3 regions of the Streptomyces sp. NPDC001315 genome follow, and region 1 is predicted to be linked to each of the others. Evidence: riboswitches for the same ligand, from Rfam matches in the RefSeq annotation. Region 1 holds a riboswitch; each other region holds the start of a gene.
What was found. Region 1 has a riboswitch for thiamine pyrophosphate ahead of ACFY16_RS42260 (purine-cytosine permease family protein). Riboswitches for the same ligand answer to the same signal wherever they lie in the genome.

Region 1 (6,869 bases):
CCACCGGGGCGAACGCCCCGGCCTCCTCGGGGATGTCGACCATGGCGGGCGCGGCGCCCAGGGCGAGAAGCACGTTGGCGGTGAAGTTCGTGACGACCGAGTTGGTCAGGCACTGCACGAGCGGGGCGGACTCCCGTACGCGGTCCAGGGCGTACCCGGTGTAGGCGGGGGTGAGCGGTTCGAGGGTGTGCGGCACGGGACGGCTCCAAGACGGAAGAGGGGCGGAATGTACGGGCTCAGCCGCGGACCGGTCGGCGGCGCAGCCGCACCGGGCCGTAGACGAGCGCCGCGGCCAGGAAGGCGACGTAGTAGGCGAGGTCGGCGCCGTGCAGTGCGGCGGCGAGAGGGCCGACGTACAGACCGGTGTCCATGAACGGGACGGCGGCGGCGAACGACAGCGCGAACGCGGACACGGCCGGCCAGGCGGGCCGTGGCGGCTCCGCGGCCAGGTCGACGGGGCGGCCGGAGCGCTCACGGCGGCGCGCGAGCCAGTCCACGACGACGATCGCGACGAAGCCGGGGATCCAGTAGCCGACGAACAGCAGCACGTTCTGGAAGCGGGTCGCGGTGTCCGCGGCGTGCATCCACAGCACCAGCGGAAACCCGGCGAGGGCGGCCAGCGCGGCGGCGAGGGGGCGGGGGATGCGGACACCGACGGTCTGCAGCGCGAGCGAGCCGCTGTAGTCGTTCATGGCGTTGCTGCACAGCGCGGCGAGCGCGACGGCCAACAGGCCGAGGGCGCCGGGCGCCCCGCCGCCGAGCAGGGTGTCGACGCCGTGTGCGGTCTGGTCGGTGAAGACGGCGGCGCCCCACAGCCCGAGCGTCTGCACGGCCGTGAACGAGACGACGACCCCGAGCAGCGTGCACCAGAACATCCGCACCGGCGACGTCTCGCGCGGCAGGTAGCGGCTGAAGTCACTGGCGTACGGCGCCCAGGACAGCGCGAGGCTCAACGCGATCGTGCCGGTCAGGACAAATACGCCGGCCCGGTCGGCGCCGTGGACGCTGCCGTGCGCGAGGCCGCCCGCTCCGGTGTCGGCCAGGCGCCAGGCCAGCGCGGCGAAGGCCAGGGCCAGCACCGCGGTCATCGTCTTCTGAAGGCGGTGGATCGCCTCGTAGCCGAGGACGCCGAGTGCGCCCTGGGCAGCCATCATGACCAGAACGCCGAGCCAGAACGGCCAGCCGCACAGCCGGGCGAGCGCGTCCCCGCCGAACAGGCCGATGAGCGCGTCCCACGCGATGGACGACAGCCACTGGAGCACGCCCGGCAGTACCACAGCCCGGCCGAACGCGAGGCGGGCGAGTGGCAGTTGGCCGGCTCCGGTCCTGCTTCCCCAGGTGCCGAGGTACGCGGTGGGTATCGCCCCGATCACCGTGCCGAGGACGACGGCGGCCAGCGCGGTCGCGAAGTCAAGGCCGAGCGCGACGCCGACGGTGCCGGTGAAGACTCCGGTCATGGTCAGGTTCGGCGCGAACCACACGGTGAACAGGCGTCCCGGACCGCCATACCGATGGCTCTCCGGGACCGGCGCGATCCCCCGCGCCTCGATCCGCCAGTCCCCCGGCGCACTCGGCATCCGCCCGTCGAAGGCGGCCACAGGGCCGGAAGAAGCATGGGGCAGCGTCATCGAACGACATCCCTCCGCCAGTGCTAACTGGTTCAGGTTCAACGGGTGTGATCTCAGCCCCTCGGTGGGGGCACCCCGTGTCGGGCAGTTCCGCGTACGAGGGTAACGCGCGCGCGGCAGCCGGTCGTACCGGGGCCCGGCGTCCCCGGGGAGGCGGGGGACGCCGGGCTGCGGGTCGTACGAGGGACTGGCGGGCAGCTCAGCTGCGCCAGGTGTCGTTCAGGGTGACAAGGCCTGAGGAGGGGACGGTCGCGGTGCGGTTGGCGCCGCTCTCCCAGGTGACGTTGCCGTCGGCGTCCTTGAGGATGTACTTGTACTCGAAGGAGGTGCCGGCGGGCAGGGACACGTCGAGCTTCCAGACCGGGTACGCGGCGGGGTCCAGTTTCAGGGCGTTCCCGGTGTTCCAGTTGCCCAACTGGTCCTTGTTCCCGGTGACATAGATGTTCTCGCCCCACACGGTGGTGGCGTTGACGTTGAAGGAGGCACCGGTGGCGGGGTCCGGTTCGGTCGTGCCGCTCCCGCAGGTCTTGGCACCCACGTGCAGGGCGACCGCGGTGTTGGCGCCGAGGGTCGCGGTGAACTGTCCGGAGGAGTTCACGGTGACGCCCTTGCCGGACTGCACGTCGCAGTAGTTGCGGGACACAGGGCTTGCCGGGGCACGGATGACCCCCTAGGGTCGCGTAAGCAAGCGCTTAGACAGACGTTCCGGGCCTCGCCCTGGCGCTCCCGCAAGGAACCGGAAGGAAGAGGTGGCACGCGTGCCCGTCATCGACGCCTGGCTGCAGCACCCGACGGTGCGCCACTCCAACCACGAGATGTTCGACTCCCTACGCCGGTGGACCGGCCGCGGTCTGCTCGACGAACCCCTCCCGGTGGAGACGACGGTCGCCGCCCTCAAGGCCGCCGACGTGGAGATCGGCCTGTCCGCCGCCTGGTACGGCCCGCAGGGGCCGCTGATCAGCAACGATGAGGTCGCCGACTTCGTGGCCCGGTCGGACGGCCGGCTGCGCGGAGTGGCGGGCGCCGATCTGCGCCGCCCTGTGGAAGCCGTGCGCGAACTGCGGCGGGCCGTGGAGGAACTGGGGTTCGTGGCGCTGCGGATGGTGCCGTGGCTGTGGGAGCTGCCGCCCACCGACCGGCTGTACTACCCGCTCTACACGGCCTGCGTGGAACTCGGCATCCCGTTCTGCACCCAGGTGGGGCACACCGGCCCGCTGCGCCCGTCGGAGACCGGCCGACCCATCCTCTACATCGACCAGGTGGCCCTCGACTTCCCCGAACTGACCATCGTCTGCGGGCACATCGGCTACCCGTGGACCATGGAGATGATCGCGGTCGCCGACAAGCACACCAACGTCTACATCGACACCAGCGCCTACACCGCCCGCCGCTACCCCACCGAACTCGTCGCCTACCTACGCGGCCGCGGCCGCCACAAGGTCCTCTTCGGCACCAACTACCCCATGATCACCCCAGCTCAGGCCCTTGAGCACCTGGACGCACTCGAACTCGACGACGAAGCCCGGGAGTTGTTCCTGATCGGGAACGCGCGGCGCGTCTTCTCCCTGTAGGTCATCCCACTCAGCGACTTGTGCAACATCACCGGACCAGTCGTCCATGACCGGGAACTACCCGGCGAACCTGATCACCGAACTACAACTGAAGCGTTAGGCAGTGCTCCACGATCGTCCAGCACATCTCGGCTGATGGAAGTGCTTTGCCCTCCAGGTAACTCTCGACCCGGAAGGTCAGCTTGCCGAAGACGCGCCACAGTTCGTCGTCAAGACCGGTCGCGCTGACCAGCCGCTTCAGTTCGTCCCTGACCCGGTGCTGTTCAGGCGGGGCGGCGATGGCCACGCGAGGGGCTCTCGGTGTGAACTCCCGGGCCTTGTCCATATCTGTGACCAGCTTCAGGTACCGGTCCCTCCAGTGGATCGCGGCCCGCCGTCCTTCGTGGTTCCGGGGAAGCCTCTCGACCCACTCCCAGGCGGACTCTACGTAGATCTGCTCAGACAGATCCTCCTCCGCCGGGTTACCGGCCCACCAGCGAAGCAGCGTCCCTACGGTCTCCCCCGAAGCTACGGCGGGAGGCGATCATGGGGGACTTCGCGGCTCAGGTGGAGGAGCTGTACATGCGGTAGGAGGCCCCTGTAGCCCACCTGGCCGCACGTGGCGGTGCAGATCACCGGTCCGAGCGTCCTCGCGTGCTTCCATCGCGCCAGGAGGCATACGACATGGCTGACGACCTACAGCAGGACACCCACTCCAATCTCGCAGCGTCCCGGCGCCGTGTGCTGGCCGCGGCCGCTCTGGCTCCCTTGCTCACCGGGGCCCCGGCCGCCGCCCACGCCCTGTCCGCCGGACCGAGGAACCGTGCGCTGGTCAAGCCGGTGATGACCAAGCTGGCGGACTGGGCGGACGTGGGCAACGCCCTCGGTGGACCCGGCGACATAAGGCGGTTCATGTACCACACGGGCCTGCTGCGCCGGGACCTCATGGTGTTCTCCCGAGGCATCCGGATCCGCCCAGCGCTCGCCTTGGGCACGCACATGTCCTTCGTCCGGTACGCCGACGGCAGCACGCTGCTGATGGGCGACGCCGTGGTCACCGAGCACGAACTGCAGCGCTTCATCGACGCCCTGCAGGAGCACGGGATCCAGCAGACCGCCATCCACAAGCACCTGCTTGCCCACAAGCCGGAAGTCTGGTGGATCCATCTGCACGCCCACGGCCACGACCCGGTCGCCGTCGCCCGTGGTCTGCGTGCCGCGCTCGACTGCACCGCCACCCCGCCCGCCGAGCCGTCGGCCCCCTCGCTGCCCGTCGACCTGGACACCGCCGCCATGGACGCCGCGATGGGCGTCAAGGGCTCCGCCGAGGACGAGATCTACAAATACACCTTCGTCCGCCGCGAGACCGTCAACGACGGCCACGTGATCCTGCCCCCGGGGCTGGGCTCCACCACCGCGCTCATCTTCCAGCCGCTCGGTAACGGCCGGGCCGCGATCAGCGGCGACCTCGTGATGATCGCGGAGGAGGTCCAGCCCGTCCTCGTGGCGCTGCGGCGCGGCGGAGTCGAACTCGTCGAGGTGCACCACCACAACCTGACCGACGAACCGCGCCTGTTCTTCGTCCACATCTGGGCCGTCGGCGACGCCGTGCAGCTCGCCAAGAGGCTTCGCCACGCCGTGGATGCCACCAATGTCGTACCTATGCCCGGAGGATCCGGCTGATGACCGGTGAGAGCCAGACGATCACCTGCCCGTTCGACTTCAGCACAGCCTGGATTTCGACCCCGCGGCGGCCGACGGGAAGGTTCCCCGTCGACCGCCGCAGTGGATGACCACCGTGGTCACAAGCCGATGCCCTCGGTCGCGTTGTCTTGCCACTTTTCGCCCTCGTCGGCCGCCGGAAGGGCAAGCGGCCGGAGAAACTCCGCACCCAGGGCGGCTGGTCCAAGAACTCCCCCGTCTTCTGGGAGTACGTGGCTGTGGTGACGAGTCCATGCCCCAGCGCGTCGGCCTCGGAAGCCACGACGCTGTCGCTCATCCAGATGCGGCAGCATCGCCGCGAACTTCGTATCGAGCACCGCCAGGACTTCATCCGGAATCATCACAACAGCCCAACTACCACACCAAACCGAGACGTTGACTCGAACCCCGCAGTAGTTACCGGTAGTTCGTTAAATCCGGTGTTGGTGCGGGTTGACGGCAGGTCGGGTTGGTCGTAGGCCGGTGGGAAGGAGTCAATTGCCTTGTTGGGGGCTGAAGATGACCGCTCGCCGTCCGTGTCCGCCTGCGCCGGGGCCGTTGGAGGAGTACGCGGCCCGGTTCGACGACCTCTTCTTCAGCCTGGCGCAGCGGCGGGGTTTTCGCGAGTACCTGACCGGGCTGCTGGCGCCACGGGAGCGGAACAAGACGATCACCTGCCTGGCAGGGGCGGAGCCGGTGGCGGGTGCGGGGATGCCAGGGGTGCAGCGGCTGCAGTTCTTCCTGTCCGAGTCCCCTTGGGAGGTCGAGCAGGTCAACGACCGGCGGCTTGAACTGCTGCGCGAGCAGCGGGCGACGGCTCCGCACGACGGCGGGGTCATCGTGATCGACGACTCCGGGGATCGCAAGGACGGCACAGCCACCGCGCATGTCGGCAGGCAGTGGCTGGGCCGGTTGGGCAAGACGGACAACGGCATCGTCACGGTGACCACGGTGTGGACCGACGGCCGCGTCTACTACCCGCTGCACACGACTCCCTACACCCCCGCCCACCACTTCACCCGCGGCCGCTCCGACCCGGCCTTCCGCACCAAACCGCAGCTGGCCGCAGCCCTCGCGGCCCGAGGGAAGGAGGCCGGCTTCAGCTGCCGGGCGGTCGTCGCCGACTGCGCCTACTCCGTCAGCGACGACTGGTACCTCGCACTACGCGAGGCCGGCCTGGCCTACGTGGTGGCCCTCAAGCCGCACCGCGGCACCTGGGCTCCGGCGGACCAGCCGCACACCCCTATCGAGGCGGCAGACGCCCTGACCTGGCGCGATGCCAAGCGTCCAGGCGACTGGACGCCCGTGGAGCGTCACTTCCGCGACGGGCACACCGAGACCTGGTGGGCCGCTGATGCCCGCCTGGGCGGCTACGGCCCCGACTCACCCTGCCGCCTGGTCGTGGCCACCACCAACCCAGCCGACCTGCCGGAGAAGGCCACCTGGTACCTGGCCACCAACCTGCCCCACCCCGAGGCACCCCACACCACCACCAGCCAGCACCCCCCGGCCGACCTCGCCGAGATCGTCCGCCTCTACGGCCTGCGGCCATGGATCGAGCAGAGCTACAAACAGATCAAGGACGAACTCGGCTGGGCCGACTTCCAAGTCCGCTCCGACCGCGCCATCCGTCGCCACCAGACCCTGGTCAACTGCGCCTTCTCCTTCTGCTGGGACCAGTGGTTCGCCCCACCGGGGCCGCTGGATGCCACCGCGCCGGACCCGTGCCCCGACGAGGGGCCAGAGAGGGGGCCCCTCCCTACCCCACCAGCCCCAACAGCCCTGCTGGCCCAGGGCCTTACGCGCCATCCGTTCCTGGCTCACCCCCGCCATCACCCTCACCCGATGGTGGCGAGCCTGGACGGACAAGGACCCACCCTCCGAGCTCCAGGCCCTGATCGACGCGGTCACCACCGGACACGGCATCGACCTCTACCGCCGGATTTAACGAACTACCGTTACTGATTTCGGCGTTTCGGGGTCTGGATTT
Region 2 (6,869 bases), on a different contig from region 1:
TCGGCCGCGACCACCAGCGCCGCGAGCGCGGTGGTGACCGGCACCGACGCGACCAGGCCGATCGAGCCCACGAGCGTGCGCACGATCTCCTCCGCGACCAGCTCGCTGTTGGCGACCGTCCCCACGCTGCTCTGCGCGATCGAGAACAGGAGCAGCAGCGGCAGCGCCGCACCCGCGTAGGCGAGGACGAGCGTGTTGACGACGGACGCGATGTGGTCGCGGCCGATGCGGATGCCCGCGCGGTACAGCCCACGCCAGCCCATCGACGGATTGGCTTCGTGCAGCTCCCAGACCGCCGATGTCTGTGTCACCGTCACGTCGTCGAGGACGCCGAGCGAACCGATGATGATGCCGGCGAGCAGCAGACCGCTCATGTCGATCGATGGATACAGGCCGTGGATCAGGCCGGTGTTGTCGTCGGTGTTGCCGGTGAGCGAGGCCCAGTCGATGAACAGCGAACCGAGGACGCCGATCAGAATCAGCGAGATCAGGGTACCGAGTACCGCCACGGACGTACGGGCCGACAGGCCATGGCACAGATACAGGGCGATCAGCATGATGGCGCTCGCCCCCACCACCGCCACGACCAGCGGGTTCGAGCCCTGCAGGATGGCGGGCAGGATGAAGAAGTTCAGGATCAGGAAGCTGATGGTCAGCGCGACCAGCGCCATGACGCCCCGCAACCGACCGACAACCACGACGGCGAGCGCGAAGATGCCCGCGAGCACCGTCATCGGGATCCGACGGTTGACGTCGGTGACCGAGTACTGCAGGTCCTTCGGTGCGGAGGGCTCGTAGGCGACCACGACCTTCTCGCCCTGGTGCAACTGCCGTGTCTGGTCCGGCTGGACGATCTCGGTAAACGTACGGCCCTTGTCCGAGCCGGTGTCGACCTGGATCGTCGCCTTCTTGCAGGTGCCGTTCGCCTCCTGTTGGGCGGATGAGCCCTCGGCGGTCGAGGTATCGCCGGTCGGAGTGCCCCCCGAGGCGTTCACCGACGCGCAGCTCACGCTCTCCACCTTGGTGACCGTGGCCTGCTGGGTCTGCCGGTCGAACCCGACCCCGGTGCGTTCGTGCGCCGGGGTACCACCGGGCCACAGCACCACGAGTCCCACCACCACCGCCGCCGCGAAGGGTACGAGGATCGCCGCGATGACCTTGCGCAGGTGCTTGGATACGGGGGCGGCTGGGCCGTGACTGTGTGAATGACCGTGCTCGCCACCGGATCCAGAACCGTGCCCGCCCCCTGAGCCCGGTCTGTGCTCGCCATGTGAGCCCGGACCGTGACCGCCGGGACCCGGTCCCTGCCGGTGCCCGTTCCCCAGCCCGTGCCCATGTCCGTGGTTGTGCCCGTCGCCAGAACCACCGCCGTGTCCAGGGCCGTTGGCGTGTCCGCTGCCGTGGCGGGCGCCCGGTCCGGGAGGAGGCTCGGGCGGTGGGTACGGGGGCTCGTGTGTCGTGGTCACCGACCGATCATCGCAAGAGCGGCAGAGGCCCACTGTTCACCGCGCCACAAATGACGCTAGCGTGGAGGCACCTTTGCACACGCGGGAGCTCGGAGCACCGGGCTGAGAGGGCGCTGACGTCCGTCTTCGCAATGTTTCACGTGGAACGAGTGCTGTTTCACATGAAACGTTGCCGACGGAAACCGCTGCGTCGACCGCCGAACCTGTTACCGGGTAATGCCGGCGTAGGGAGTAGGTCTCATGACCAACAAGGACGCACGCACGCCTGCCTCCGTTCAGGGCGAACAGCCCCACGAGGCCGGGAAGTCGCTGGGCTGGCACAAGGCGTATGTCGAGGGCTCACGCCCCGATCTGCGGGTGCCGGTCCGCCAGGTGCACCTCACCAACGGGCAGTCGGTCACGCTGTACGACACGTCGGGCCCGTACACCGATCCACTGCTCGGCACTGATGTCCGCAGGGGTCTGCCGCCGGTGCGGGAGAACTGGATCACCGCCCGCGGCGACACCGAGGAGTACGCGGGCCGTCCCGTGCGCCCCGAGGACGACGGAATCAAGCACACCTCGCCGCGCGGCGGTCTGCGTAACCTCGACGCTGTCTTCCCCGGGCGACCGCGACTGCCCCGCCGCAGTCGCGACGGCCGAGCCGTCACCCAGCTCGCCTACGCACGCCGCGGCGAGATCACGCCCGAGATGGAGTTCGTGGCCATCCGGGAGAACGTGGCGCCGGAAGTGGTCCGTGAGGAGATCGCTGCCGGTCGGGCCGTGCTGCCCGCGAACGTCAACCATCCGGAGATCGAGCCGATGATCATCGGCAAGCGGTTCCTGGTGAAGGTCAACGCCAACATCGGCAACTCCGCGGTGACCTCCTCCATCGAGGAGGAGGTCGAGAAGATGACCTGGGCGACCCGTTGGGGCGCCGACACGGTCATGGACCTGTCCACCGGCCGTAACATCCACACCACTCGCGAGTGGGTGCTGCGCAATTCCCCTGTCCCCATCGGCACGGTGCCGCTCTACCAGGCTCTGGAGAAGGTCGACGGCAAGGCCGAGGAGCTGACCTGGGAGATCTACAAGGACACGGTCGTCGAACAGGCTGAGCAGGGCGTGGACTACATGACCGTCCACGCGGGCGTCCGGCTGCCGTACGTGCCGCTGACGGCCAACCGCAAGACCGGCATCGTCTCGCGCGGCGGCTCGATCATGGCGGCCTGGTGCCTCGCGCACCACAAGGAGTCGTTCCTGTACGAGAACTTCGAGGAATTGTGCGAGATCCTCGCTGCCTACGACGTCACGTACTCGCTCGGCGACGGCCTCAGGCCGGGATCGATCGCGGATGCCAACGACGAGGCTCAGTTCGCGGAGTTGCGGACGCTCGGGGAACTCAACCGGATCGCGAAGCGTTTCCATGTTCAGACGATGATCGAGGGCCCGGGCCACGTCCCGATGCACAAGATCAAGGAGAACATCGACCTTCAGCAGGAGATCTGCGATGAAGCTCCGTTCTATACGCTCGGCCCGCTGACGACGGACGTCGCGCCGGCGTACGACCACATCACCTCCGGCATCGGTGCCGCGATGATCGCCTGGTGGGGCACGGCGATGCTCTGCTACGTCACGCCCAAGGAACACTTGGGCCTGCCCAACCGTGACGACGTCAAGACCGGCGTCATCACCTACAAGATCGCCGCCCACGCAGCCGACCTCGCCAAGGGGCACCCAGGTGCGCAGGAATGGGACGACGCGCTGTCCGACGCCCGCTTCGAGTTCCGCTGGGAGGACCAGTTCAACCTCGCCCTCGACCCTGACACGGCACGGGAGTTCCACGACGAGACCCTGCCGGCAGAACCCGCCAAGACGGCCCATTTCTGCTCGATGTGCGGGCCGAAGTTCTGCTCGATGAAGATCAGCCAAAGCATCGCAGAGCGGTTCGGTGGTGCTGCGACAGAGGGGGCGTCTCCCGAGGAGATCGCTGAGGGGATGCTCCAGAAGTCGAAGGAGTTCGCGGCGAGCGGTAACAGGGTGTACCTGCCCATGGCGGACTGACGCGGCCCGGCGGCCGATTGAGTTCGTTCCGCGGCTCCTGGTCCGGGCGTTGCCTACCCGGACCGGGAGCCCGAGCGCGGTCAGGCTGTGGCGTCCTGCGGGTACCAGCGGAGTTCCACGGTGTTGCCGTCCGGGTCCCGGACATAGACCGACGTGGCGGTGCCGCGTGCGCCGAAGCGCTGAACCGGGCCTTCGAGGACGGTGAAGGCTCCCGACTTGATGAATTCGTCCCAGTCCAGCGGTTCCACGGTGAGACAGATGTGGTCGACGTTGGACTCTCCCCGAGGGCGGCTGACCAGGTCGATGATGGTCTCAGGGGTGATCCGCACCGAGGGGAACGGGATCTTGCCGGCCCGCCACTCGGCCACACGCACCGGATCCAGCCCGAGGAGCCCGGTGTAGAAGCCCAGGGACCGCTCGACATCTCCGACGTTGAGGACCAGATGGTCGAAGGCCTTCACCTTCGGCAGGGCGGCGTCGATGACGGTGCGCAGATGCTCGCCGGCTTCCCGCGGCTCGTCGTCGAGCCCGGCCGGATAGGTGGTGATGTCCGAGGCGTTCATAGGGGGCCTTCCTTGGAAGGGTGGCGTGCAGGCGGACGCCTCTTACGATCCGCTGGGGGAAATCCGCCATCAAGACAGGATCGGAATACGATCGTTGAGCTTGATTAAACGCCGGGGGGATCATGCTGGAGCGGGTGGAGATCGAGATCTTCCTGACGCTCGCCGAGGAGCTGCACTTCGGCCGTGCCGCCGAGCGCTTGCACGTCACAACCGGGCGGGTCAGCCAGGTGATCAAGAAGCTCGAGCGGCGGATCGGCGGCATGCTGTTCGAGCGGACCAGTAGAACCGTTCGACTCACCGCGACAGGGCGGCAGCTGGCCGACGACCTGGTGCCGCTGGTCGCCGGGATGGCGGCCGCGGTCCGAAGAGCCGCCGATGCCAGCCGTGGTGTCACGGGAGAACTACGGGTCGCCTTCCTCGGTGAGCTGACGGCACCTGCACTCCTCAAAGCGGTCGCTCTGTTCAGCGAACGACACCCCGACTGCAGGGTCGCTGTAAGAGAGGTTCAGCTGTCCAACTCCCGTGCGAGCCTCCTCGACGGCTCGGTCGACGTTCTCATCGCCTCGTACCCGTTCGACGGAATGGCCCGTGGGCCAGTACTGCTGTCGGAGAAGCGGGTACTCGCCGTTGCCGCCGGGCATCCGCTCGCCGGCGAGGAGTCGGTGTCGCTAGAGGTGCTCGCGGAACACCCCGTGGTGCAGTACCCGGAGGTGACCTCAGCGGCGTTCAAGCGGGATCGCACACCGGACCACACCCCGTCGGGCAGGCTGGTCCCGAAGGGGCCGGCTGGAGAGTCGTTCTCCGAGATGCTCACGCTGGTTGCGATGGGCAGGGGCGTCCTTCCGGTCGGAGAACATGCCCGCCGTTACTACCCTCGGCCTGACGTTTCCTATGTGCCCATTCATGACGCACAGCAGATCGAACGGGGGCCGGTTTGGCTGGAGGGGAACACGACAGAGCGCGTCCGCGAGTTCGTACGGGCCGCGACGGACGTCGCCGAGAAGCTGAAGCCGCCGTCGGCATGAGCGTGCACCACTCGGCAGGCGACGGTGGCGATCGGCCGAGCAATGACGTGCCTCGGTGTACCTGCCGATCGCGGACTGACGGCGGTGGCGGTCCCGGGTGCTGTGACTCCCGGGGCCGTCCGGCTCGCGTGGTCTGGCTTGAGCACCGTCGCCGCGGGCCGGCGCGGAGGCTCGGACCGCCCGCGGTGGGGTGCGGGACAGGCGGAACCGGATGTTCTGTCAGCCACCCCTGCTTGGGTCCGTCGTTGGTGTGGAGGCCGGTTGCCCGGCCTGCGCCTTCCCTGCGGGGGCGCAAGCCGAGGGACTAATCCGGCTGGTGCTCCGGTCCGCCGAAGTCCGGGCTGGTGAAGTCCGGGCTCGAGTAGCTCGGGCGCGGGCCTGCGCCCGGACCGTCGTCGGGGCTGGTGAAGCCCGGACGGTCGTAGCCGAGGCGCGGCATGCGACCCGTCGGCGTCGGCGGGGGCGTACGCCGCCCGGCGGCTGTCGTGCCGGGCTGGGCGAGTGCCTCCCGCAGGAACGGCAGAATGCCCCGTTCCAGCAGGGCCTCGCGCCAGGCTTCCCTGGCCCGGGCCACTTCCTCGTTCAGCTCGGCTTGTGGTCCGGTATCGAGCGAGGGCCGGTTGCGCAGCGCGGTGAGCAGCAGCCCTACGGTGGCGACAAGGATCGCGGCCGCCGTCATGGCGCCGAACACCCATCCGGCGGTGATCATGGTCTGGGCGAATGCCGGCTCGGGGTCGAGCATCTTCAGCAGATAGCCCACGAGCAGGAAGATCGCCGCGGCGGTTCCGGCGAGGACGGGGGCCAGGACCGCGACGACCGCGACGGCGCCCGCCCCGGCGGTCTCGGCGACCTCCCCCATGGTGGCGGCGAGCCCCAGTGCACTCGCGCCCGGCTCCGCGGAGCCGGATTCGGGCACGGACGACGATGGGGTGGACGGCGCCGGCTGGCGCAGTTCCTCGCGGACCTTCACGTAATGCTGGTACTCGGTCGCCGCCGCCGCCGTGATGAGTACGGTGGCGTTCAGCGCCATGGTGCGCAGCTGTTCGGAGTTGAGCCGCTGTCCGACAGCGGCCAGTTCCGGGCGGTTTGGTGCGGAGCGCAGCACCTCACCGAGGATCCGCTCGTACTCCTGGCGGTCCTCGCTCAGCAGGTGCTGCGGAACGCTGTTCATGTGCATCCCCCGATGCTCCGTAGGGCTTGAGGCTCGCATGGCGACGAGCCGTCGGGCAGAAACGGAGGGGAGCCTGCTACGGATAAGCCGATAGTAGAGCGGCTACGGCTCAGGGTGACAGGGGGTTTCCAGAATTGGGTGCCGGCCTGCGCGGACGCCTACGGTCGGACATATGTCCGGTGAACGTTCAGGCAGTCAGCGGCAGTTGCTGGACCAGCAGCTTTCCAGCCATGGTCACGCCGCCGTCCATCGCGATGGCCAGGCCTTCGGCGTAGACGTGCGGGCCGTCGACCACGGGACCGGTGTCGTCCTCGTCGTCCTCGGAGCCGACCTCGCCCAGCAGGTAGGGAATCGGGCTGTGGCCGTGAACGATGCGGGTGCCGCCGTACGTATCGAGCAGGGAGCGCACGGCGTCGGCGCCGCCCTCGTCGCGGAAGGAGAAGCGCTTGGTGAACTTGCGGAACAGGTCCCAGACCTCGTCCGGGTCGTTGCGCGTGAGGGTCTCGCGGATGGTGTCGTTGACCGCCTCGATCGAGTCGCCGTAGTCGAGATAGGCGGTGGTGTCCGAGTGGACGAGCAGGTGGCCGTCGACCGCCTCGAC
Region 3 (6,869 bases), on a different contig from region 1:
CGGGCGACGATCGCCGCGACGGGGTAGGCGAAGAACACGCCGAAGAACGCGACGGGCAGGGCCATGAGCCCGAGCCGCGCCGCGTTCCCCTTCCGGCCCTTGCGGGGGGCTACTTCAGTACGAGCGAGGTCCACGACTTGACCCACTGGTCACGGTTGGCGGCGATCGTGTCGGGGGCCATCGTCTCCGGGTCCTTGGCCGCGGGCCCGTACGCCGTGAACTCGGCGGGCACCTTTGCTCCCTCGACCACGGGGTAGACGAACATGTTCAACGGCATGTCCTCCTGGAACTCCTTGGAGACCAGGAAGTCGATGAGCGCCTTGCCGCCCTCGGTGTTCTTGGCGTTGCTCAGCAGCCCCGCGAACTCGATCTGCCGGAAGCAGGTGCCGTCCGCGACACCGGTGGGCGCGGTCGTGGGCTTCGGGTCGGCGTAGATCACCTCGACGGGCGGCGAGGAGGCGTACGACACGACGAGCGGCCGGTCGCCCTTGGCCTTCTTGCCGCCGGCGGAACCGGAGAACTCCTCGTTGTAGGCCTGCTCCCAGCCGTCGACCACCTTCACGCCGTTGGCCTTGAGCTTCTTCCAGTAGCCCGGCCAGCCCCCATCGCCGTACTTCGCGGCCGTGCCCAGCAGGAAGCCGAGGCCGGGCGAGGAGGTGGAGGCGTTCTCGGTGACGAGGAGGTTCTTGTAAGCGGGCTTCGTCAGGTCGTCCAGGGAGGCCGGCGGGGTCAGCTTGTGCGCGCTGAACCAGGCCTTGTCGTAGTTGACGCAGATGTCGCCGTAGTCGATCGGCGTGACCCGGTGCTTGCCCTGGTCGAGCTGGTACTCGGTCCCGACCTGGTCCAGGCCCTTGGCCTCGTACGACTGGAACAGCCCGTTGTCGAGGGCCCGGGACAGCAGCGTGTTGTCCACGCCGAAGAAGACGTCGCCCTGCGGGTTGTCCTTGGTGAGGATGGCCTTGTTCACGGCCTGCCCCGCGTCCCCGTCCTCGAGGACCTTGACCTTGTACCCGGACTGCTTCTCGAAGTCCGCGAGCACGCTCTTGGAGACGGCCCACGAGTCGTGGCTGACGAGGGTGACGGTCTTGGAGTTCCCCGACCCCCCGTTCCCCGAGCCCGTGTCGGCGGACGACCCGCAGGCGGACAGCGTGACCAGGCCGAGCCCGATCGCCGCGGCCACGTACGTCTTTCTGTGCACTGATTCCTCCTGGAGGTGACCAGGAAGAGACGCGGCCCTGCCCGGGGCCGTCGGACGGATCCGCCGGTTCCCGGGCAGGGCGAACAGCTTGAGTGATGACCGAACTTCCTACCCAGAATGACCTGGGCGAGGTTCAGAGGGTCTGCGGCCCGGTTGCCGCACTCTCAGCGCTGTGGCGCTCCCCTGTCGGAATATGAAGATGTACCTACGCGGGTCAGACTACCGCTCGGTGGCGGCCAGCTGACCGCACGCCCCGTCGATCTCCTGCCCACGGGTGTCCCGGATGGTGACGGGCACCCCGTGCGCCGCGATGGCCTCGACGAACGCCTTCTCGTCCTCGGGCCGGGAGGCGGTCCACTTCGAGCCCGGCGTCGGGTTCAGCGGGATGAGGTTGACGTGCACGGGCTTGCCCTTGAGGAGCCGTCCGAGCCGGTCGCCGCGCCAGGCCTGGTCGTTGATGTCCCGGATCAGCGCATACTCGATGGACAGCCGGCGGCCGGACTTCTCGACGTACTCGAACCCGGCGTCGAGGACCTCGCGCACCTTCCACCGTGTGTTCACGGGGACGAGGGTGTCGCGCAGTTCGTCGTCGGGTGCGTGCAGCGAGATCGCCAGGCGGCACTTGAAGCCCTCGTCGGCGAACCGGTGGATGGCGGGCACGAGTCCGACCGTCGACACGGTGATGCCGCGCTGCGACAGGCCGAGCCCGTCCGGCGCGGGGTCGGTGAGCGCCCGGACGGCCCCCACGACCCGCTTGTAGTTGGCGAGAGGCTCGCCCATGCCCATGAAGACGATGTTGGACAGCCGCGCCGGACCGCCGGGCACCTCACCGTCCCTGAGGGCCCGCATCCCGTCCACGATCTGGTGCACGATCTCCGCGGTGGACAGGTTCCGGTCCAGCCCGGCCTGCCCGGTGGCGCAGAACGGGCAGTTCATACCGCAGCCGGCCTGCGAGCTGATGCACATGGTCACCCGGTCCGGGTACCGCATGAGCACCGACTCGACGAGCGTCCCGTCGAACAGCCGCCACAGCGTCTTGCGCGTGGTGCCCTCGTCGGTCGACAGATGCCGTACGACCGTCATCAGCTCGGGAAGCAGCGCCTCCTGCAGCCTGCCTCGTGAGCCGGCGGGAATGTCGGTCCACTCCGCCGGGTCGTGCGCGTACCGCGCGAAGTAGTGCTGCGAGAGCTGCTTGGCACGAAACGGCTTCTCACCGATCTCGGCCACGGCGTCCTTGCGCTCCGCGGGCGTGATGTCGGCGAGATGCCGCGGCGGCTTCTTGGCTCCGCGCGGGGCGACGAAAGTGAGTTCTCCGGGTGCAGGCATAACACGTCCAGTGTGGCAGATCATCTGCGGGGCCCCAGGCCAGAGCGGGGTGGGGGTGGTCACCCCTGGGCGGTCTCTGTCAGCTTCTGTCGACCTCGCACGGCCCAGGGACGGCCCAGGAATGATCTTGAAAGGGGCCCCTGACCGGCCACGAACGGGGGCAGGAAAGAGTCAGGGACAGACGCGGGGCATCAACACCCGCGACGCCCCCGCCTCCACCGACGATCAATAATCAACGATTGATCGGAATCTCGTAGACGATCTCGCAGTGAGCGACGGGCACCACGATGTCCGCCGTCTCGACGGGCCGCCCGTCGTCGCTGTAGTACGTCCGCCGGATGTGCGTGACCAGCGCGGCCTTCTGGATGCCGAGCAACGACGCCTCCTCGGCGGTCGCCGTCCGCGGTTCCGGCTGCTCCACCGCATGGCTCACGGTGACCCCGATGACAGCCATCCGGTTCACGACACCCACCCCGGCATGCGGCCCGCCCTCGGGCAGGACGACGAGAGTGCCGGCCGTGAGGTCGTACGGCTCCCAGCTCGTCGACAACTGCACCGGCCTGCCGTCGGCCAGGAACTCGTAAGCCGTCCGGACACACAGCTCGCCCTCGTCGATCCCGAGCCGCGCGGCGATGTCGGCAGGCGCCGGCACCTTGGCATCGGTCCGACTCTCCCAGTCCCCCGCCCTGCCGACGTCCTTCATGTCGGCCCGAAACGGCGACCCGTCGCGTCGCTCCCGCGCCGCCGACCGAACCACCCGCACCCGCTGCCGGGGCTCGGCGACGTACGTACCCGATCCGGCGCGCCCCTCCAGCAGCCCTTGAGAGATCAGCAACTCCTGCGCCCGGCGCACCACGTTCTCGCCCACGCCGCACTCCTGGCCGATCTGGGTGCGAGAGGGCAGCCGGTCACCCGGCTCCCATACGTGCTCCGCGATCCGCCGCCGGAGTTCGTCGGCGATGCGGAGATAGGGCGGCTTCTCAGGCATATGGAAAATCTAGTCCACTAGCCCTAATCTAGTTAACTAGCTTCACTCAAAGTGATCGTCGGTGACGGAGGCTGCCCTGTGCCCGCTTCGGGAGTTAGCGCGACGGCCATCGCCGCCCGGCTGTCCGCTCTCGGGCTTCCCACACAAGTGGAGGAACACGGGAGTCACACGACGGTCGAGGCGGAGATACCGGAATCGCTCTCCGCCGAGTCATGGCGGGAGGTCCTGGACGTGGTGGCCGACGCCGACCGGTTCGGCCTCCTCGCCACCAGCCTGAACGGCCGCACCCTCTGGGCGGCCGTACGCAAAACGGTCCCCACGACGGGCGATGTCGGGGGACCGAGCTATCAGCGATAGGAGCTGAACAGCATGCGCAACCGTATCCGCCGAGCCGTCGCCCTCACCAGGGCGCGGTACTCGCCGCACTCGCCCAAGGGCAGGCACCGCCGCTCCTTAACACCCGCCGGACCGCCGGCCGCTCCCGCTTTCCCCATGTCCGCGGACGCGTTGACGCTCACCCTGGGCCGGGCTTCCACCGACACGAACCACCGAGACTCGCTCGCAGCCGAGGACATCGCCCTCGTCCGCCCGTACGTGCTGGCCTGGGAGAAGCGCGTGCGGTCGCGCTCGACGGTCGCCGTTACCCAGTCGGCTCTCGCGGGAGCCCTCTGATGCCTGTCCGCAAACAGCCGCAGCCGCACGTCACGGACGCCTCGGCCGTCCCCTACCGGTCCACCGCCTGCCGGATCGGCACACACCCCGCCTGCGCGGAGCTCTCCCCGACCACGACGCCGGACGCCGTACCGGTGATCTACGAGACGTGCGGCTGCCCATGCCACTCGACACCCGACCGATCCACGCCCGCCAAGGAGCTCCGGTGAACAGATGGACCCCCACCGGCGCACTGGCCTCCCACATCCAGGTCACCGCGACGACCGTGCAGCGCGGCGACATCATCCAAGTCGGCGGCCGGGCCTGCCGGGTGAGCGACCTCTTCCAACTCCCCCAGGGCGCCAGACAAATCCTCTTCGAGTCGGGCGAGCTGCTGACCATAAACGCGCGTACCCGGCTCGGCGCCGTACGCATGCAGAGAAGGCGGTGATCCGATCCGTGCCCTCTCGCCAACACGACATTGCCGACGACCTCCGCCAGCAGATCACGACCGGTCGCATCAGCCCCGGCGAACGCCTGCCCTCCGAAGCCGACCTGGCCAGCCAGCACAAGGTCAGCACAGTGACGCTGCGGAGGGCCCTGGCAGTGCTCCAAAGTGAAGGCCTCATCGAGAAGGTCCACGGCAGGGGGAACTTCGTCCGCCACCCCGCCCGCAAGATCGTGTACGTCGGCGGCTGGGGGACGCTGGACCCGCGGACCGCGGCTGAACCGGCCCTGCGCGTCACCGTTCGCAGTACAACGGTGCAGGCCCACGGGCATCTGACGACCTTGCTGAAGGTGCCCGCGGGCAGCCCTCTCGCCGAGTTCTCCTGCACCAGCTTCGAAGGAGAGTCACCACACGGGCTGGCCCGCATCTACATCCCGCGCGACCTGGCACCAGCCGGACTGCTCGACAACACACCCGCAGACCGGGACCCCATCACAAGATTCGCTGTCCTCACCCTCGCGTCGGCCGCTGTCCGGGAGACGGTCTGCGCTCGCCCACCGACACCGGAGGAAGCATCGACCCTCCGGATCGCCTCCGCCGCGCCGGTCCTCGCGATCACACGAGTCGCGACCGCCGCCACCGGCCGAGTCGTCGAAGCCGCGCTTCTGGCCTTCCCGGGGGACCGCATCGACGCGGTCTTCACCACCCACCACGTGCTCGACGAGAGGCAGACGCAAGGATGACGCCCCGAAACGAACTGCGCCTCCTCCCATGGTCAGGCCCGGAGGGCAAACCCTGCTACCTGAGCACCGACGACCCGGACGGCTACATGTCGCGCCTGGCAGACAACATCGAGTCGGTTCAACTCGGCTCGGCGGGCGAGCTGCTGGCACACGTCCACGAAACGCTCGACGACCAGGACGCGAACCCGGATGACATGCGACGGCTGGCGCGCGAACTGGCCGGCTCTCTGCGGGATGTCCTGCGCGTTGCGACCAGCCGCGGTGCTCTCCTGGCGGTAGGCGACCCGCACAACATCTGAACGACCGGGCGTGAGCGTTCGCCGCCCGTCACTGCCCTTCCAGTTGGAGAGGGGAACCCAACCACGTGCCTGGGTTCCCCTCTCCGCCGCGTCGTGCGCCCCCTGGCCGACACGTCCGTGTACTGCCCACTGGACAGCTTCACAGGTCAGCCGCGTGGACCTCAGCCGACGAAGCGGTCGACGTTTAGGGGCGGGGGCGGATGGTTCCTGTTCCGTAGGGTGTGCCGCTCACGGGATGCTCGTGGGGCAGCGGGGCACGTACGGAGCGTGTGGAGCGCTCGTCGCATGCACCGATCTCCTGGAAGTTCCGGCGGGCCTCTCGGAGGCTGAGCCCGCGGTTCGGGCCACCCCGGATCTCGGCCGCGTCGTGCTCGTCCTGACCGTCGTCCTCCCAGAAGCAGACATGGCAAATCTCGTACGCTCCGCGCTCAGCCAAGGTGATGAAGCCGCAGCAGGGACAGCGGTACGGTCCGGCTGAGGCTGCTCCCTGAACATTGATCAAGGCCATGGCTGCAATCCTTGTCTACCGTCATCGCATAGGACCACGGCGTTTCAGCGGTGGCCTGATCGACGGAGACCGCGTCGCACTGGTCGCCGGCCAAGCCGATCGTGCGTTGGGGTGCACGCTTTCCAACTGTGTTGGTGGGGCCCGCGGCTGTATGCGGGGGCGTTCACCTGGGTTCATAGGCAGCCGGGCGTCGGCGCTGGGACGGCTTTGGGTCTCGTCGGTACGGCCATGAACGGCGGTGAATGAGACGGAAACTGAGACGGGCGCCGTCCAGCCGGTATCGTCGGGCTACAGGCCGCGCAGTGCCTCGTAGAGGTCGCCGTAGACGCTCCAGCAGGTGACGCTGCCGTCGTCGTTCAGGCTGCCCATATACCAGTCGTCGTCGTTGACGGCCTTCACCAGACAGAGTCCATGGAATCCCAAGACGATCTCGGGGTGGAGCTGCTCGCCTTGCGCCGGCCAGCCCATCACGACGCGATCGCTGCCGAGAGGTGCGGCCTGCCTGTCGCCAGAGACCTCGCGGATCTCCTCCAGCGTCCAACCTGCCGGTAGCTGTCTGCCTGCCATCCAATGATGATGACAGCCACGACAGGCGCCGAGTGGCCACGGCTCCTTAGAGCACCGCTTTAGGAGCGAGGTTGGTCGACTCGGTGGCTGATCTGCGAAATGAGCCCTCCACAGGGCGTGGGCTTCACGGCCTGTGGACGC

Region 2: linked by a shared signal. The riboswitch ahead of thiC (phosphomethylpyrimidine synthase ThiC) and the one ahead of ACFY16_RS42260 (purine-cytosine permease family protein) in region 1 are both predicted to bind thiamine pyrophosphate.
Region 3: linked by a shared signal. The riboswitch ahead of ACFY16_RS28335 (thiamine ABC transporter substrate binding subunit) and the one ahead of ACFY16_RS42260 (purine-cytosine permease family protein) in region 1 are both predicted to bind thiamine pyrophosphate.

What each region holds. Positions count from the first base shown of each region.
Region 1 is NZ_JBIAWZ010000040.1:13,397-20,265, forward strand. It holds gene thiM (hydroxyethylthiazole kinase) at 1-196, opposite strand, end outside; gene ACFY16_RS42260 (purine-cytosine permease family protein) at 237-1,628, opposite strand; TPP riboswitch at 1,621-1,716, opposite strand; partial or broken gene ACFY16_RS42265 (carbohydrate-binding module family 20 domain-containing protein) at 1,828-2,262, opposite strand; gene ACFY16_RS42270 (amidohydrolase family protein) at 2,387-3,199, shown strand; gene ACFY16_RS42275 (hypothetical protein) at 3,282-3,485, opposite strand; gene ACFY16_RS42280 (DUF1259 domain-containing protein) at 3,863-4,861, shown strand; gene ACFY16_RS42285 (IS701 family transposase) at 5,438-6,844, shown strand.
Region 2 is NZ_JBIAWZ010000003.1:156,669-163,537, reverse strand. It holds gene ACFY16_RS11190 (YibE/F family protein) at 1-1,466, opposite strand, end outside; TPP riboswitch at 1,538-1,714, shown strand; gene thiC (phosphomethylpyrimidine synthase ThiC) at 1,707-3,509, shown strand; gene ACFY16_RS11180 (VOC family protein) at 3,590-4,072, opposite strand; gene ACFY16_RS11175 (LysR family transcriptional regulator) at 4,207-5,097, shown strand; gene ACFY16_RS11170 (hypothetical protein) at 5,402-6,274, opposite strand; gene ACFY16_RS11165 (metallophosphoesterase family protein) at 6,456-6,869, opposite strand, start outside.
Region 3 is NZ_JBIAWZ010000012.1:115,111-121,979, forward strand. It holds gene ACFY16_RS28330 (ABC transporter permease) at 1-134, opposite strand, end outside; gene ACFY16_RS28335 (thiamine ABC transporter substrate binding subunit) at 110-1,198, opposite strand; TPP riboswitch at 1,286-1,393, opposite strand; gene rlmN (23S rRNA (adenine(2503)-C(2))-methyltransferase RlmN) at 1,418-2,524, opposite strand; gene ACFY16_RS28345 (GntR family transcriptional regulator) at 2,757-3,512, opposite strand; gene ACFY16_RS28350 (hypothetical protein) at 3,591-3,869, shown strand; gene ACFY16_RS28355 (hypothetical protein) at 4,005-4,184, shown strand; gene ACFY16_RS28360 (hypothetical protein) at 4,184-4,393, shown strand; gene ACFY16_RS28365 (hypothetical protein) at 4,390-4,614, shown strand; gene ACFY16_RS28370 (GntR family transcriptional regulator) at 4,611-5,354, shown strand; gene ACFY16_RS28375 (hypothetical protein) at 5,351-5,653, shown strand; gene ACFY16_RS28380 (CPCC family cysteine-rich protein) at 5,838-6,161, opposite strand; gene ACFY16_RS28385 (hypothetical protein) at 6,450-6,728, opposite strand.